3 regions of the Streptomyces sp. NPDC051041 genome follow, and region 2 is predicted to be linked to each of the others. Evidence: riboswitches for the same ligand, from Rfam matches in the RefSeq annotation. Region 2 holds a riboswitch; each other region holds the start of a gene.
What was found. A riboswitch is a leader RNA that binds a small molecule or an ion and turns the genes downstream of it on or off. The one in region 2 is predicted to bind cyclic di-AMP.
Positions count from the first base shown of each region.

Region 1 (4,155 bases), on a different contig from region 2:
TCGAGGAGGTGCGACGTGATGAGCGCGACCGCCTCCGGGTGGTTCAGTCTCAGGCCGCGGGCCCGGCGCTTCTCGGCCACGTCGGCGGCCACATGGATGAGCAGCCGCTCCTGCTCGTGCGGGGTCAGTTGCACGTCCCACCTCACCATCTCGCTCCGGACCGTGCGGGGTCCGGTCGCCGCAGCCCCGGGGCAAAATCCCTGGTGGCATGAGGGGGCAGGCTAATCGGGGCGGGTTTCGGGCGCGTTAACCGCGTGATGGCCCGCCCGTTCCCCGATCCGGTGCGGGCTCCCCCGCCGAGGCCCGCGGGCCGTCCCGCGGCACGCCGACCGGGCGGGGCCGGGGAGGGGCCGCCGGGCCACGGGGTCCGGCACGGCGGCGGTCGTCGCGCGGGCCCGCGGTCCGGCGGGACGACCGCGCGCACCGTCCCGGCCCCCTGACGGGCCTCGACGGCGCGCTCCCGGGCCGCGCCGCGCCCCTTCCCGGGGGACGGCCGCTGGATCCGTCGGCGCCGCGGGCCCCGGCCGCGTCCGGGCCGCCGGCCGCGGGAAGGCGTCCCCGCCGCGGCGGACGAGGTGCGCGGCCCTCTCCCGCCGGGCGGCCCGCTACGAGGCCGCGGGCCCCCGGTGTTCCGCCGCGATGCCGAACCTCCGCCGCTGCCCGCGCTCACCGGCGCCGAGGCCGAGTTGATCGGCCGTTACCTCGACGTGGTCGATCCGCTCGGCCGGATCGACCCGGCGCACCACGGCGACACCTACCGCGGACTGCGCGCCGCCCAGGCGCTGGTCGGCAAGGCCGCCGCACTGCGTGACGCGCTCGCGCTGATGCACCACCGCGGCGAGCACGGACTGCACGCCCGCACGCTGGCGCGGGCGCTTCGGGCGCTGGACGGCGAGCGCCGCACGGCGCGCGTCACCCTGCCGCCGCGCTCCGACAGTTGAGGCACGCCGCGCCCGGGCCGGGCCGCCCGCCCGGCGGCGGAGCGTCCCGGACCGCCGTTGGAACCGGCTGAACGGCTTACCTCCTATCGGCGTACGCATTCCTGCTCTTTCGGGGCCTTCGAGGTTGCGCAACAGCCGCGTCCCGAGGGTGGAATGGGAGGGTTTCTTCGCTGGTCCGAGGGGTGCGGGCGGTCTTGACAGCGACTCGGACGCACACCTGTCCACCCGAACGGGTGAGTGGTGAGTAACAACACAAATCCCCGGTTCCATTGGGATTTTCGGACATCCATGCGCCAAGATCCCTGTCTGACGACAAGCCCCCGCCACCGCGGCGGGGCGGTCCGGGCGGACGCCGAGTCCTGCCGCCGCCCGGACGACCGGTCGACAGGAGTGGATCGGCAGGAGTGGAGGACCCAAGCACGACGGGTCGCCGGAACGGTCGTCCCCGCACGGGAGACGCCGGGCCGAGCAGCCCTTGGGGTGAAGCCGCGTCAGCGGCCGGGCAACTTCGCCAGCCCGAATCCGACAGGTCATCCTTCACAGGCGGCTGACGAAGGGTTGCGCATGACTGCGCTCAATCGTGTCCCGTCGCTCATGGCCCGGGCCGGTACGGCCTCGGCCCTGACCATCGCCGCCGTGGGCGGCTCGATCGCGGTCCCGGGTGTCGCCTCCGAAGCGGCGGCGGCGAGTCCGGCGACGAAGGCGCTCCAGGTGGCGGCTTCCAAGAAGGGCTCCCCGTACAAGTGGGGCGCCGCCGGGCCGTCCCGGTTCGACTGCTCCGGGCTGACGCTGTACTCGTTCAAGAAGGCCGGCAAGAAGCTGCCGCGCACGGCGGCCCAGCAGTACAACAAGACCCGCCACATCTCCGCCAAGAGCCGCAGGGCCGGGGACCTGGTGTTCTTCCACTCGGGTTCGAACGTGTACCACGTCGGCATCTACGCCGGCAGCGGCAAGATCTGGCACGCCCCGAAGACCGGGGACGTGGTGCGCCTGCAGAAGATCTGGACCAAGAGCGTCTGGTACGGCCGGGTCAGCTGACCCTCCCGGCGGGGCGGCGGCGTGTCGGGGCGCCGCCGCCCCCTCGGGGCGTGACGCGGGTCCACGTGGTTACCCGTGGCGCCATGGCCGACCACCGTCCCTGCACCGCACGCAACGAGACGCCGCTGGAACGCGCGGACCGCAACTTCGGTGAACTGCTCCAGGAGCTGCGCGTCACCCAGACCGGCGTGCAGATCCTGTTCGCCTTCCTGCTGTCGCTGGCCTTCACCGAGCGCTTCGAGGACCTCGACTCCGTCCAGCGCGCCGTGTACGTCGCCACGCTGCTGCTCGCGGTCCTCTCGGCCGCGCTCTTCACGGCACCGGCCGCCCTGCACCGCTCGCTCTTCCAGAAGGGCGCCAAGCCCCGTGTCGTGCAGGTGTCCTCACGGCTCGCCACGGCCGGCCTGGGCGTGCTGGTGCTCGCGTTCACCGGGTCGGTGACGCTCGTGGTGGACGTGACGACGAGCCGGGCCGGCGGGCTGGCCGCCGGCGCGGCGACCCTCCTGGTGTGCCTCGGCCTGTGGGGGCTGCTGCCCCTGCTGGTCCGGCGCGCGGGCCCGGACCAGGGCCGGGGGCCCGCCGTCGTCCGGCCGGCTCCCCGGGCTCGCGCAGCGGTGCCGCCCCGGGTGCCGCCGGCGCGGCACCGGTGACCCTCCCGGCGCCCCGGCCGGCGGCGCCTCCCGGCCCCCTGGCGGAGTGCGCCGGGCGGTCGCGTGACCGTTACGGCTCCTGCCGGCCCGCCGTCGGGAGGGGCTCGGCCGGAACCTGCCACGGCAGTTCGACGGAGACCGTCTTGCCGCCCTCACGGGTCGGCCGGACGGTCAGCCGGCCGCCGTGCTCCGCCGTCAGCCAGCGGACGATCACCATTCCGCGGCCGTTGTCCTGCTGGACGGCGGCGGGCAGTCGCTTCGGGAAGCGCGGGTGACCGTCGGTGACCTCGATGCGCAGCCGGCCGTCCGGATCGAGGGCGAGGGCCGCGGTGAAGGTGGGCGACCGGCCGAGGGTGTGCTGAACGGCGTTGGTGGCGAGTTCGGAGACGATGAGGCGGACGGTGTCGGCCATGTCCGCGTCCGCCGGCAGACCCCACTCCAGGAGCGTGCCGGCCACATGGGCGCGGGCCGCGGAGACCGAGGCGGGCTCGCTCGGCAGAGTGACGGATGCTTCCAGATGGTCTGCCATGACGGCGTCGTCCCTTTCCCCCGGGACCGCGGTCCGACACGACAGCGGATGGTTCGAGTACGGTCCCGGACTGGTGCCTCGCCGTCAGAGTGCCATCACCGGGCCGGTGAGGACGGCGATCCATCGAGATATGCATATATCTGTCGCCCGATACGGTGAAGTCTGCGGCGCGAGACCGTACGGGGGCGGCGCGGAGGGGGTAAGGAGGAGCCCATGCAGCACGGTCCCGCGGTGCGCCGCCGGAAACTGGGTGCCGAATTGCGCGCGCTGCGCGCCGCGGCGGGGCTCACCAGTGGTGAGGCGGCTCGCCTGGTGGGCTGGCACCAGTCGAAGGTGAGCCGGATCGAGACCGGCACGAGCGGGGTGAAACCGGCCGATGTGCGCCTGCTCCTGGACGCCTACGAGGTGCGGGACGCCCAGTTGCGGGACCTGCTGCTGGTCCTGGCCGGCTCCGACGCCGGGGGCGGCCGGCACCACTGGTGGCACGCGTACCGGGGGGTGCTGCCGCCGACCTACCGGGACTTCATCAGCCTGGAGTCCCAGGCCGCGGCGATGCGCACGCTGGAGACCACCGTCGTGCCCGGATTGCTGCAGACGTCGGAGTACGCCCGGGCGGTGACGCGGGCCGCGGTGGACGGGCTGTCGGAGGACCGGCTCGACACGCTGGTGGAGGTGCGGCTGGCCCGGCAGGACGTGCTGCGCGCGGATCCGCCGCTCAGGCTGAGCGCCGTCCTCGACGAGGCGGTGCTGCGCCGGGAGGTCGGCGGGCCCGGCGTGATGGCCCGTCAGCTGACCCGGCTGGTGGAGGCGGCGCGCCTGCCCCACGTGCGGTTGCAGGTCCTGCCGTTCGGCGCCGGGGCGCACATCGGCGTCACCGGCTCTTTCGTTATCTTCTCATTTTCGAGCACTTCTGATCTGGACGTGGTTGTTCTCGACCACTTGACGAGTAGCCTCTACCTCGAGCGGAAAGAAGACCTGGAGGCCTACACAGAGGCCT
Region 1 is NZ_JBITFM010000003.1:90,610-94,764, reverse strand. It holds gene ACIBAI_RS06565 (urease subunit gamma) at 1-134, opposite strand, end outside; gene ACIBAI_RS06560 (hypothetical protein) at 627-941, shown strand; cyclic di-AMP (ydaO/yuaA leader) riboswitch at 1,282-1,502, shown strand; gene ACIBAI_RS06555 (C40 family peptidase) at 1,506-1,979, shown strand; gene ACIBAI_RS06550 (DUF6328 family protein) at 2,063-2,629, shown strand; gene ACIBAI_RS06545 (ATP-binding protein) at 2,700-3,158, opposite strand; gene ACIBAI_RS06540 (helix-turn-helix domain-containing protein) at 3,372-4,155, shown strand, end outside.
Region 1: another riboswitch for cyclic di-AMP. It lies ahead of ACIBAI_RS06555 (C40 family peptidase); the one in region 2 lies ahead of ACIBAI_RS04645 (NlpC/P60 family protein).

Region 2 (4,155 bases):
CAACGTCAAGATCGGCGTGAAGCTGGCACTGCTGATCGTCATCCTCGGTCTCGTCTACGTGAAGCGGGACGAGGAGAAGGTGGACAAGAGCCTGTTCGGCCTGGTGGGACTCCTCACCACCGCGAACGTCTTCATCGCGGTGCTCTGGACCTGAGCCCGCCCGGGACCGCCCGGCCCCCGGACCACGGGCCCCGGCCGCACGCGTGCGCGGCGTGCGCCGCGCACGCGCGGGACAGGTTCGGGGAGGGCGGCCCCGCCCGTCAGGCCGGCCGCACCACGCTGTGGATCGACGACTCGCCGTCGTAGTAGACCGACTCCTCCCGGACGTACGCGCCGGGCTTCGGGGCGTGGATCATCATGCCGTCGCCGATGTAGAGGCCGACGTGGGTGACGTCGTCGTAGAAGAACACCAGGTCGCCGGGTCGGGCCTGGGAGAGGGGGACCGTAGTGCCCGCGTTCACCTGGTCGTAGGTGGTGCGGGGCAGGGTGACCCCGGCGGCCTTCCAGGCGGCCTGGGTGAGGCCGGAGCAGTCGTAGGACCCGGGGCCGGTGGCGCCCCAGACGTACGGCTTGCCGATCTGGTCGCGGGCGAAGGCGAGCGCCTTCCCGGCCTTCGTGCCGTAGGAGGAGCCCGGCGCGGACGACGAGCCCGACCCGGACGGCGAGTCCGGCGCGGACGGCGAGTCCGGCGCGGACGGCGACGCACTCGAACCGGAACCCGATGAGCCGCTCTCCTGCCGCCGGGCGGCCTCCTCCTGCCGCTGCCGTTCCCGGGCCTGCCGCTCGGCGAGTTCCGCGGCCTTGCGGTCGGCCTCCTCCTGTTTGCGCTTCTCGATCGCCGCGAGCCGCGCCTTCTCCTCGGCGGTCAGCTCCGACAGCAGGTCACGCGCGTCGGCGAGCTTCTGCTGGACGGTGGCCTTGGCCGTCTTCAGGTCGTTCTGCGAGTCGGTGAGCTTTTCGAGGCTGTCGGTGGCCTCCTGACGCTTCCTCATCGTCTCCGACTGCTGCGCGAAGTAGTCGTCGACCGCTTCCTTCTGCCGGCCGGTGAGCCGGCTCATCAGCTGGTTCTGGTCGAAGTAGTCCTGCGGGGAGTCCGCGAGCAGGAAGGTCGCGGTGTCCGGCACGGATGCGCCGGTGCGGTACTGGGCGGCGGCGTAGGAGCCCAGTTCCTCGCGTGCCTCGTTGAGCTTCTGGGCGCGCCGGGCGACGTCGTCGAGGAGGGCGTCGACGCGCTTGCGCTGCTCGGCGGTCCTCTCCTTGGCCGCGTTGTACTCGTCGGTGGCCGACTCCGCCTGGCGGTACAGGTCGTCGACCTTCTTCTCGACCTCTTCGAGACTCGGCCTGTCGTCCGAGGGGGCGGCGTTGGCCGTCTGGGGGAGCAGGGCCACGGAGGCGAGGGCCGCCGTGGCGAGGGCGGGGGTCCGTATGCCTGCTGCGCGGGTGCCCGCGGTGCGCGGTTTGCGGTGCGACGCCAAGGGAGGCGACTCCTTCCGTGCTCCGCCTGCCGGGTTGGCTGTCGGGTTCGGGCGGGTGGTCCGGAAGGCCGCCCTACGGCCCTGCCCCGCGGGGCGGAGCGGGCCGATTCACCCCGGGTTCTCGGTCGGGTCCCCGGCTCGGCCGCCGTGCGGGCGCGCCGGACTCGGCGGAGGCCGCGCGACCCGGCGACGTTCGCCGGTGGGGGTCGTACGGCCCGCCCGCACGGTAGCCAACCCGTGCGGCGGCTGTGAAGGTTGGCGGGTGATATGCCCGATACATTTTCGTGACCTTCGTCCGGGGGTCGCGCAGGGTGAGCCGCCGGGCGCGGCCTGTGGGGCACCAGACCGGGCGGCGGCTCCCGCAGGGGGTGCGCGTCCGCGCGTCGTACCGGACGGCGGTGGTCGCGGTCGGTGCGGCCGCGCCTCCGGAACGTGGCCGGAACCCGGGCGCCCGGGCGGGCTCTGGGCCGGGCGGACCCGCGCGGACGCGGCCCGGCGAGGCCCGTTCCGCGGGATGTTCCCGGGCGGGCAGCGGGCTGTCGGTGGGGAGCCCTAGACTCGGAGAGCGATGAGCAGCCTCTTTGACGACAGCTTCCTGGCGGACCTCCAGGCCTCCCCCGGCCCTGCGGAAGAGCCCCCGCCGCCCGAGGACGATCACGTACCGGAGCCGATTCCGGACGATCTGTTCGGCGGGAAGTTCGACGTGCCGCCGGACCGGGACGCCTACTACCGGGACGGCGCCCCGCGCCCGGTGGTGGACCCCGCCGCGCTCCTGGAGGGGCTGAACGACAACCAGCGCGCCGCCGTCGTGCACTCCGGCTCCCCGCTGCTCATCGTGGCCGGCGCCGGCTCCGGCAAGACCCGCGTGCTCACCCACCGCATCGCCCACCTGCTGGCCGAGCGGGGCGTCCACCCGGGCCAGATCCTCGCGATCACCTTCACCAACAAGGCCGCCGGCGAGATGAAGGAGCGGGTCGAGCAGCTCGTCGGCCCGCGCGCGCACGCGATGTGGGTGATGACCTTCCACAGCGCCTGCGTGCGGATCCTGCGGCGCGAGTCGAAGAAGCTCGGCTTCACGTCCTCGTTCTCGATCTACGACGCCGCCGACTCCAAGCGTCTGATGGCCCTGGTCTGCCGCGACCTGGACCTGGACCCCAAGCGGTTCCCGCCGAAGTCCTTCAGCGCCAGGATCAGCAACCTGAAGAACGAGCTGATCGACGAGGAGGACTTCGCCGCGCAGGCCGCCGACGGCTTTGAGAAGACCCTCGCCCAGGCCTACGCCCTGTACCAGTCGCGGCTGCGCGAGGCCAACGCCCTCGACTTCGACGACCTGATCATGACGACGGTCAACCTGCTCCGCGCGTTCCCGGACGTCGCCGAGCACTACCGCCGCCGCTTCCGCCACGTCCTGGTCGACGAGTACCAGGACACCAACCACGCCCAGTACGCCCTCGTGCGCGAGCTGGTGGGCCCCTCCGGCGAGGGCCAGGACCCCGCAGAGCTGTGCGTGGTGGGCGACGCCGACCAGTCGATCTACGCCTTCCGCGGCGCGACCATCCGCAACATCCTCCAGTTCGAGGAGGATTACCCGGACGCCACGACGATCCTGCTGGAGCAGAACTACCGCTCCACCCAGACGATCCTGAGCGCGGCCAACGCGGTCATCGAGCGCAACGAGTCCCGCCGCCCCAAGAACCTGTGGACCAACGCGGGCGCGGGCTCCCTGATCACCGGGTACGTCGCCGACACCGAGCACGACGAGGCGCAGTTCGTCGCCGACGAGATAGACCGCCTGACCGACGCGGGCGAGGCGAAGGCGGGCGACGTCGCCGTCTTCTACCGCACCAACGCCCAGTCCCGGGTCTTCGAAGAGGTCTTCATCCGCGTCGGGCTGCCCTACAAGGTCGTCGGCGGCGTCCGCTTCTACGAGCGCAAGGAGGTCCGGGACGTCCTGGCCTACCTGCGGGTGCTGGCCAACCCGGAGGACTCCGTGCCCCTGCGGCGCATCCTCAACGTCCCCAAGCGGGGCATCGGCGACCGCGCGGAAGCCATGATCGACGCCCTCGCCCAGCGCGAGAGGATCAGCTTCCCGCAGGCGCTCAAGCGCGTCGACGAGGCGTACGGCATGGCCGCGCGCTCCGCGAACGCGGTCAAGCGGTTCAACGCGCTGATGGAGGAGCTGCGCACGGTCGTCGAGTCCGGCGCGGGACCGGCGACCGTGCTGGAGGCGGTGCTGGAGCGCACCGGCTACCTCGCCGAGCTGCAGGCCTCCACCGACCCGCAGGACGAGACGCGGATCGAGAACCTGCAGGAACTCGCCGCCGTGGCCCTGGAGTTCGAGCAGGCCCGCGGCGAGGACGACCCGGGCACCCTCGCCGAGTTCCTGGAGCAGGTGGCCCTCGTCGCGGACTCCGACGAGATCCCCGACGAGGAGGGCGACGGCGTCATCACGCTGATGACCCTGCACACCGCCAAGGGCCTGGAGTTCCCGGTCGTCTTCCTGACCGGCATGGAGGACGGCGTCTTCCCGCACATGCGCGCCCTCGGCCAGACCAAGGAACTGGAGGAGGAGCGGCGCCTGGCGTACGTCGGCATCACGCGTGCGCGGGAGCGGCTGTACCTCACCCGGTCGACCATGCGCAGCGCGTGGGGGCAGCCGTCGTACAACCCGCCGTCGCGG
Region 2 is NZ_JBITFM010000002.1:293,242-297,396, forward strand. It holds gene ACIBAI_RS04640 (hypothetical protein) at 1-154, shown strand, start outside; gene ACIBAI_RS04645 (NlpC/P60 family protein) at 261-1,475, opposite strand; cyclic di-AMP (ydaO/yuaA leader) riboswitch at 1,484-1,641, opposite strand; gene pcrA (DNA helicase PcrA) at 2,044-4,155, shown strand, end outside.

Region 3 (4,155 bases), on a different contig from region 2:
TGCCGGTCCGGCGAGGTCTGCATGGGCCCCAGCGTAAGGCTCGCGTCCGGCGACGGCGCGGGGCAGGCTGTGGGGGACGGAGGTTCGGGCCGAGGCCGCGGCCCGAACGCCGCCCCGGAGGGACGCGCGTCCCTCCGGGCATGCTTCACGATATGGGAAACTGGTCTAGACAACCCTGAACACCGAAGGGCAGCAACACATGGCTGAGCGCCGCGTCAACGTCGGCTGGGCCGAGGGCCTCCACGCCCGCCCCGCCTCCATCTTCGTCCGAGCCGCCACGGCCGCAGGCGTCCCGGTGACGATCGCCAAGGCAGGCGGCACCCCCGTCAACGCGGCCTCCATGCTGGCCGTCCTGAGCCTGGGCGCCCAGGGCGGCGAGGAGATCGTCCTCGCGTCGGACGCCGAGGGCGCCGACGCCGCCCTGGACCGGCTGGCGAAGCTGGTCTCCGAGGGCCTGGAGGAGCTCCCCGAGACCGTCTGACGCCCCTGCGCGGCTGAACCGGCGCGGTTTTCGCGGGGCCGGCCGCGCACGGTCGGATTTCCGGTCGGCGGCGGGGACGCCGTCGATTCCGGGACGCCGTCCCACACCCCCGAAGGGCTCGTCCGAATTACCGGGCGAGCCCTTCTGATTTTCCACTTCCGGGCAGCAGGAAAAATCCCCCCGGATTTCCTGCTCTTTGTATACGGCCTCCTTGTTAATGCCGCAGGCTCGGCATGTTTACGGGAGGTTGCGAATTCCTCACACGCTCCGGGCGGTCCGCGCCCGGGGCGAACCGCAGCCGGTGCGCGGCGGCCGCGCGCTCGTTGTGCAGCGCCGTCAGCGCCCGCGCGCGTTCGCTGTCGCCGCGCGCCACGGCGTCCACGATCGCCCCGTGCTCCGCCCAGGTCTCCACGGGGCCGGCGGGCGCCTGCACGGTGTACATCCAGGCGATCTTGTGGCGCAGCTGGGTCAGCGTCGCGGTCAGCGCGGGGCTGCCGGAAGCCTGGGCGAGCGTCTCGTGGAACCAGCCGCCCAGGGAGCGCAGGTCCTCGCCGCCGCCCCGGCGGGCGCGCTCCTGGCCGATCCTCACCAGGCCGCGCAGCACCTTCAGATGGGCCTCGGTGCGCCGCTGGGCGGCCCGGGAGGCGCCGAGCGGCTCCAGGAGCCCGCGCATCTCCAGCAGGTCGGCGGCCTCCTGCTCGGTGGGTTCCGCGACGCACGCGCCCGCGTGCCGCCGGGTCACCACGAAGCCCTCGGCCTCCAGGGTGCGCAGGGCCTCGCGCACGGGGACGCGCGAGACGCCGTAGCGGCGTGCGAGAACTTCCTCGGTGAGGCGGCTGCCGCGCTCGTGGACACCCGCGACGATGTCGTCCCGGATGGCCGTGCACACCGAGTGCGCCGGAATACGCATGACCGACCTCCGCCTTAATCCCCGTGAAACGCCGACGATGGACGCGTGTTCCGTGACTCTATTGCAATGAGCCGGAATTTCCGACGGCGGCCCGGAAATCATGGATATTTTTTGGACATCCGGCCGTACGGAACGCCGAAAGCCCCGGCTCGGGGAGCCGGGGCCGCGGGAGACGCAACCGTCCGCCGCCGGACGCCCACGGGAGCGTGCGGCGCCGGGCCTCGCGCGCGGGGCGGACCCCGTGCACGGGGGCGTGCGGCGTCAGAGGTCCACGCCGTGCGAGCGGAGGTAGGCGACCGGGTCGATGTCGGAGCCGTACCCGGCGGCCGTGCGGGCCTCGAAGTGCAGGTGCGGCCCGGTGACGTTGCCGGTCGCGCCGGACAGGCCGATCCGCTGGCCCGGGAGCACCGTCTGGCCCACCGAGACGCCGATGGACGACAGGTGGCCGTACTGGGTGTACGTGCCGTCGTGCATCCTGATCACGATCTGGTTGCCGTACGCGCCGCCCCAGCCGGCCTCGACGACGGTGCCGGCGCCGACCGCCTGGACGGGGGTGCCGCCGGCCGCGTGGAAGTCGACGCCGGTGTGGGTGCCGGAGGACCAGACGGCGCCGCCGGCCCGGTAGCCGGTGGAGACGTAGGAGCCGGCGATGGGCGGCACGTAGGTGTCCAGACGCTTGCGCTCGGCCTCGCGGGCGGCGCGCTCCTTGGCCTCGCGCGCCTTCTTCGCCGCCTCGGCCGCCTCCTTGCGCGCGATCTGGGCGGCCCGCTTCTCGGCGGCGGCCTCCTCGGCGGCCTGCTTCTGGGCGGCGGCCTGGGCCTCGATCTGGGCGGCCATGGAGTCCCCGAGGGCGAGGACGGGGGTGAGGCCGGTCTGCTCGGCGGCGGGCCCGGCGGCGAGGGCGGGGGCCGCGGCGGCGCCGATGACGCCGGTGGTGGTGAGGGCCGCGACGCCCGCCGCGCGGGCGGTGGTGCGGTGCGGCCGGCCGGAACGGCGGTGCCTCCCGGTGGCGCGGGTGAACGCCATGAAGTGCGCTGGTCCTTTCCTTCCCTCTCGCCTGCCGGGTTAGCTGACGGGTTCGGAGCAGGAAGGTCTCCTACGGGCCCCCTCGCGTTCGCGCGGGCGCCCGATTCACCCCGGGGGGACTGCTGGTCCCCTCCGGCCGCGGAGGCGGCGGGAGGAGGGTGGGTCCCCGGCTCCCCCGGCTCGCGCCGTACGGGGATTCGGCGATGGCTGCCCGCTGCCGCGGGTGCGGCGCACTGCCTGACGGACAGCCCGGAAGACGTTAAACGCGCCGGCTTCCGAACCCCAAACACGACGCGGGTTTTGTAGCGCATCCCACAGGCCGGACAGGCAACCTCCGCCCCGATCCGGACATATCCCTACATAAGGGAGCCCTGGTGACGTATCCGCCGCCAGGGCTCCCGCGCGCGCGTGCCGCTACTCGGCGGACACCACGGTGACCTCACCGATGCCGAGGGCCTCCACCGGCTCCTTGATCTGCGCCGCGTCGCCGACGAGGACGGTCACCAGGCGGTCCACCGGGAAGGCGTTCACGACCGCCGCGGTGGCCTCCACGGTGCCGGTCTCGGCGAGCCGGCGGTACAGCGCGGCCTGGTAGTCGTCGGGCAGGTGCTGCTCGACCTGGTCGGCCAGGGTGGCGGCGACGGCCGCCGCGGTCTCGTACTTCAGCGGCGCCACGCCCACCAGGTTCTGCACGGCGACGTCGCGCTCGGCGTCGGTGAGCCCCTCCTCGGCGAGCGTGCGCAGCACCGTCCACAGGTCCCGCAGGGCGGGCCCGGTGTTCGGGGTGTCCACGGAGCCGCTGATGGCGAGCATCGCGGCGCCGGTGCCCTCCGGGGAGGACCTGAGGACCTGCCCGAACGCCCGCACGCCGTAGGTGTAGCCCTTCTCCTCGCGCAGGACGCGGTCCAGGCGGGAGGTGAGGGTGCCGCCGAGGCAGTACGTGCCGAGCACCTGCGCGGGCCACACGCCATCGTGCCGGTCCGGGCCGGTGCGGCCGATCAGCAGCTGCGTCTGGACGGCGCCGGGGCGGTCCACGATGACGACCCGGCCGGTGTCGTCGGCGATCACCGGGGGCACCGGCCGCGGCTCGGCCGGGGAGCCGGTCCACGCGCCGAGCGTGTCGCCGAGCAGCGCGTCGAGGTCGATGCCGGTGAGGTCGCCGACGACCACGGCGGTGGCCGTGGCGGGGCGGACGTGCTTCTCGTAGAAGGCGCGGACGGCCGCGGAGTCGATGTTCGCGACCGTCTCCTCGGTGCCCTGGCGCGGGCGCGACATGCGCGAACTCGCCGGGAACAGCTCCCTGGAGAGCTCCTTGGCGGCCCGGCGGGCGGGGTTGGCCAGCTCGTGCGGGATCTCGTCGAGCCGGTTGCGCACCAGCCGCTCCACCTCGCCGTCCGCGAACGCGGGCGCCCTGAGGGCGTCGGCGACCAGCCCGAGCGCCTTGGCCAGGCGGGAGGCCGGCACCTCCAGGCTCAGGCGTACGCCGGGGTGGTCGGCGTGCGTGTCGAGGGTGGCGCCGCAGCGCTCCAGCTCGGCGGCGAACTCCTCGGCGGAGTGCTTGTCGGTGCCCTCGGCGAAGGCCCGCGCCATGATCGTGGCGACGCCGTCGAGGCCGGCCGGCTCGGCGTCCAGGGGGGCGTCGAGGAGGACCTCGACGGCGACGACCTGCTGGCCGGGGCGGTGGCAGCGCAGGACCGTCAGGCCGTTGCCGAGCGTCCCGCGCGTGGGGGCCGGGAAC
Region 3 is NZ_JBITFM010000007.1:107,853-112,007, reverse strand. It holds gene ACIBAI_RS14585 (GNAT family N-acetyltransferase) at 1-23, opposite strand, end outside; gene ACIBAI_RS14580 (HPr family phosphocarrier protein) at 200-481, shown strand; gene ACIBAI_RS14575 (GntR family transcriptional regulator) at 696-1,391, opposite strand; gene ACIBAI_RS14570 (M23 family metallopeptidase) at 1,653-2,417, opposite strand; cyclic di-AMP (ydaO/yuaA leader) riboswitch at 2,431-2,630, opposite strand; gene ACIBAI_RS14565 (M16 family metallopeptidase) at 2,832-4,155, opposite strand, start outside.
Region 3: another riboswitch for cyclic di-AMP. It lies ahead of ACIBAI_RS14570 (M23 family metallopeptidase); the one in region 2 lies ahead of ACIBAI_RS04645 (NlpC/P60 family protein).